Regions from separate parts of the Pseudorhodobacter turbinis genome, predicted to be linked through region 2. Evidence: riboswitches for the same ligand, from Rfam matches in the RefSeq annotation. Region 2 holds a riboswitch; the other holds the start of a gene.
What was found. Region 2 has a riboswitch for thiamine pyrophosphate ahead of thiD (bifunctional hydroxymethylpyrimidine kinase/phosphomethylpyrimidine kinase). Riboswitches for the same ligand answer to the same signal wherever they lie in the genome.

Region 1 (2,199 bases), 950 kb from region 2:
CCACTGATCACTTTCCGCCACACGGCGATCCTAACGCCCCGGACCTAAGCTTGATGGCAAAGGCCCGCGCTGGTTTCCACGGCCCTGCGGGTACTGGTATCAACCAGTTCGTGAAGGGTATTGGCGGACCGGAATATATCGCCTCATTGCTCAAAGGCTATACCGGCGAGGAAAAGGAAGAAGCAGGCACCACCTTTTATGAGAACACTGCCTTTCCGGGTGGCTGGATCTCTATGGCGCCGCCTCTCTATGAAGATCAGATGGAATATCAGGATGGCCACTCAAACAGCATCGAGAATGTTGCCGAGGACGTGACCGCCTTCTTGATGTGGACCGCCGAGCCAAAAATGATGGCCCGCAAGCAGGCAGGCTTTACCGCTGTGATCTTCTTGTCTGTCCTGTCGGTTCTGCTCTATCTGACCAACAAGCGGATCTGGTCGGCTGTCAAAGGCCCAAAGAAAAAGCACGTTTGATCTAATCACGTGCGTTTGCAAAGGCCCCGCCCGAAACGGTGGGGCCTTTGCCTATAAACAACCCGTACGAAAGCTGTCGCCATGTCCCTGACCTGCCACGCCTTCATCGCAACAAGTCTTGACGGCTTTATTGCGCGCCCCGATGGCAGCATTGATTGGCTGGACCCGTTCAATACGGGCAGCGAGGATCACGGCTATGATGCCTTTATCGCCAGCATCGACGGGATCATCATGGGGCGGGGCACGTTTGAGACCGTTCGTCAATTCGCCCAATGGCCCTATGCCCAGCCGGTGATCGTGCTGAGCCAAAGCCTAACGGTTGAGGATGTTCCGGCAGATCTGGCGGACATCGTGGTGATCAGCGATATGGCACCAGCGGATCTTGTGACCGTCCTGGCATTTGAGGGCTGGCGCCGGGTCTATGTTGATGGTGGCCGGGTTTTGCAGTCATTCTTGCAAGAGGGTTTGCTGGATGAAATCACTCAAACCCGCGTGCCCGTGCTGTTGGGGCAGGGCCGCCCCCTGTTCGGCAGTTTGCCCGAAGAGGTGTCCTTGACCCATCAAACCACCCGCAGTTTCCCCTCGGGCCTCGTTTCCTCTACCTACCGGATTGCGCGCTAGGGCATTTCGCCCTTGCCCCCGCTGCGCGGCGCGCTAGACTCACTCTCACCTCGGGGAGCCTTTGTAGAAGGCTGAGATTTGGCAAAAGCCACAGACCCGTCGAACCTGAACCGGTTAGAACCGGCGGAGGGAAGGTGCATGGAATGATCCATCCCGACTTTCGGCCGTCGTTTATGGAGAGACCCATGTTAAAGCGACTTTTCTTTTTACCCTTTATCGCGACCTCCGCATTGGCCGATACGCCTGTGCTTACGGTCTATGCCTCCACCTCATTCGCGTCGGAATGGGGGCCGGGCCCCGCAATCGAACAAGCGTTTGAGGATATTTGTGCCTGCGATCTGCAGTATCGCACCACCGACCTGATCCCCAGCCTGATGCTGGAAGGTGCGCGCACCGAGGCCGATATCGTGATCGGCATTTCCACGGATGAAACCCTGCGCGCGCGGGCAACCGGCCTTTTCGGCCCGCATAATCAGGACCTGTCGACTCTGTCGCTGCCGGTGGAATGGGCTGATACCACCTTCTTGCCATTTAACTACGGCGATACCGCCTTCATCTATGACAACACCAAGTTGGCCACCCCGCCGCATGACTTTGAATCACTGGCCGCCTTGCCCGAGGATGTGAAAATCGTGATCCAGGACCCGCGTTCCTCTGGCGGCGGGCTTGCTTTGGTGCTTTGGGTCAAGGCGGTTTACGGTGACCGCGCCGAGGATTACTGGCAACGCCTTGCCCCCCGCATCCTGACCGTCACCAAAGGTTGGTCCGAGTCATACGGTCTTTTCACACGCGGTGAGGCGGATCTGGTGCTGTCCTACATCACCTCCCCCGCCTACCATCTGATCGTGGAGCAAGACGAAACCAAGGTCGCCGCGATTTTCGACGAGGGTCATTATTTCACCGCCGAAGTTGTGGGCCGGATCGCAAACACCGATCAGCCGGAACTGGCGCAAGCCTTCATGGATTTCATCCTTTCCGAGACGTTTCAGGAAATGATCCCACGGGTGAATTTCGGCTTTCCGGTCAAGCTTGATCCCGATTTGATGCCACCCGAATTTGCCAAGCTGAAGCTGCCACAAAAATCGCTGTTTTATTCCGAGGACGA
Region 2 (2,199 bases):
CAGGCCCGTGACCCTGTCCGACGTGCAATTTATCGGCCTGCAAGATCGCTTGATGCAGCCACGCATGCGCACGCGATACGGCATCGTTCAACGCCATTCCTTGGGCCAAACCCGCCGCAATTGCAGAGGAATAGGAACATCCAGTTCCATGGGTATTGCGCGTGTTCACACGCTGTGCAGAAAATTCATGTCTCCCCGTTGGCGACACCAGATGATCGGTGCAGACCTCACCGTCTGCGTGCCCGCCCTTCATCAAAACCGCGCCGACACCGAGGTGTAAAAGCGCCTTTGCCTGCGCGTGTAGAGATCCATCGCCCACCAGTTTTGCGGCTTCCGGTAGGTTGGGTGTTAACAATGTTGCGCGCCTAAAGAGCGATGACTTCAACGCGGCGATGGCACTGTCTTCCAGCAGCGTATCACCCGATTTTGCAACCATCACCGGATCGAGCACAATCGGACCTTCATAGCCATTCAGGGCGTCGGCCACCGCCTCAATCAGCGACGGTGTCCCCAGCATCCCGATCTTGATCGCATCAATCCGAATGTCATCCAGAACAGTTTTGATCTGCGCTACGACAACATCATCCGGAATCGGATGAATGGCTGTGACAGCTTTGGTGTTCTGTGCCGTAACCGCAGTCACAACAGAGGCACCATAAATTCCCATTGCCGAAAATGCTTTGAGATCTGCCTGAATCCCGGCACCACCACCGGAATCAGAACCAGCTATCGTTAACGCGTTGGCCACCATGCAATCGTCCCTTGTTTCAGGGGGCAGGATGCAACGGGTGTAGACCAGAACGGACGCAAGGTCCGCCAACTGTTCCCTCCGCCGGTCCTAACCGGTTCAGGTTCAATGGGTTCGCAGCTTGTGCATCTCAGCCCGGAAACGGGCACCCCAACAGATTTCAAACAGATTGTTAGATGGATCGTGCGCAGGCGTCAAACGATAAAAATATCCGAGAGAACTGCCCCGTAGATTTGTGTTGTTGAATCCCAAAAGCGGTCGCAAGCTACCAAAATTGAACAAATCGTTTTACCTCACCACAAGAATTGCTCTGTGATTGTTAAGTCGCTACGTCGCTTTTGTTCACGAAGGTCACGTTCCGCGGCGATTTGCCTTTATGCTTAAGACGAGAAGTCTCTCCGTATTGCGATGTGTTTGCGCCCTGATCTTCGGCTGCCCTATTCTTTGTGCCAATTGCTTGAATTTCCAATTCTTACGCTGCGCTGCAACATCATACAGAAAGCAAATGCAGCGCGTATCATACTGCGTGGACACGCAGCGACAATTTGGCAAGGCGGCTTGGGTGTAGGTTTCTCGGACGCCCCGCACGGACGTTTGTGTGGCGCGTATCATTGCCTGGCGTCGGAGAAGCGCTCAAGCGAGAAATCGCGGGGTTGGTCTTGGTGGATCAGTGGCGTCTATGGGGATTTGTGGGGTTTGGGTGCTCTGGATCCGCCTGGACAGGCTGGTTGCACAGGGCATTTTCGGGCAAACGCCTTATGAATCTTTCTGACCTTTGGCGGATATGCACCGCATCGCATCGGTGTCATCGACTTCTGTCGCTTCAATATATTGATTTGCGCATGACCGTTGGTCCGCAGACGTTGTAGCGTGCGGCTGAGACTACAATTTATGACGTGCGGCGCTCTGGGGTGCTGAGCGGGTGCGATTGTGTTGATGATGATCAACTGGCCACCGCAACACGGGCATGGCAGCGCGAGGACACGGGGCGGTCCATTGGTATCGCTGGTGCTGTCGTCATCACCGCGACCTTGGTCTGATATGTTTGCGCCAAGCAGCTGCCGGATCCTGGCGATATTGGCCGCGCGGTTACCGTTTCCGAAGAACCCGTAGTGGCGGTGCGGTGCTGGCCTTTCGGGAGCACGTGGATCAGGAAGCGGCGGATGAACTCATTTGTGGCCAGCGTCATGGTGGTGTGGCGGCCTGCGCCTTTAAGACGGTAATCTTTGACGCGGAAGGTGACGCTGCGCGCATCAAAACGGATCAGGCGGCTGTTGGATATTGCCCCCCTCTCATGGTTTGAGAGCTATGCCCGAAAGTTGGTGACAGCGTGATTAGGCGGCCTTTTTAAGTTGCTTGATACCGTCCTTGAATTCAATCCCCTGGATGATCTCAGGCATACGGTTTGCGCCGTCGAGTTTGCGCCATTTGGTCTGGGCTGACAGCATCAG

Region 1: linked by a shared signal. The riboswitch ahead of EOK75_RS10835 (thiamine ABC transporter substrate-binding protein) and the one ahead of thiD (bifunctional hydroxymethylpyrimidine kinase/phosphomethylpyrimidine kinase) in region 2 are both predicted to bind thiamine pyrophosphate.

The regions. Positions count from the first base shown of each region.
Region 1 covers NZ_CP039964.1:2,263,787-2,265,985, forward strand. Annotated here, with positions in the region: gene EOK75_RS10825 (cytochrome c1) at 1-473, shown strand, start outside; gene EOK75_RS10830 (dihydrofolate reductase family protein) at 555-1,094, shown strand; TPP riboswitch at 1,136-1,243, shown strand; gene EOK75_RS10835 (thiamine ABC transporter substrate-binding protein) at 1,280-2,199, shown strand, end outside.
Region 2 covers NZ_CP039964.1:1,309,783-1,311,981, forward strand. Annotated here, with positions in the region: gene thiD (bifunctional hydroxymethylpyrimidine kinase/phosphomethylpyrimidine kinase) at 1-751, opposite strand, end outside; TPP riboswitch at 808-911, opposite strand; partial or broken gene EOK75_RS21825 (transposase) at 1,648-2,039, opposite strand; partial or broken gene EOK75_RS06280 (transposase) at 2,083-2,199, opposite strand, start outside.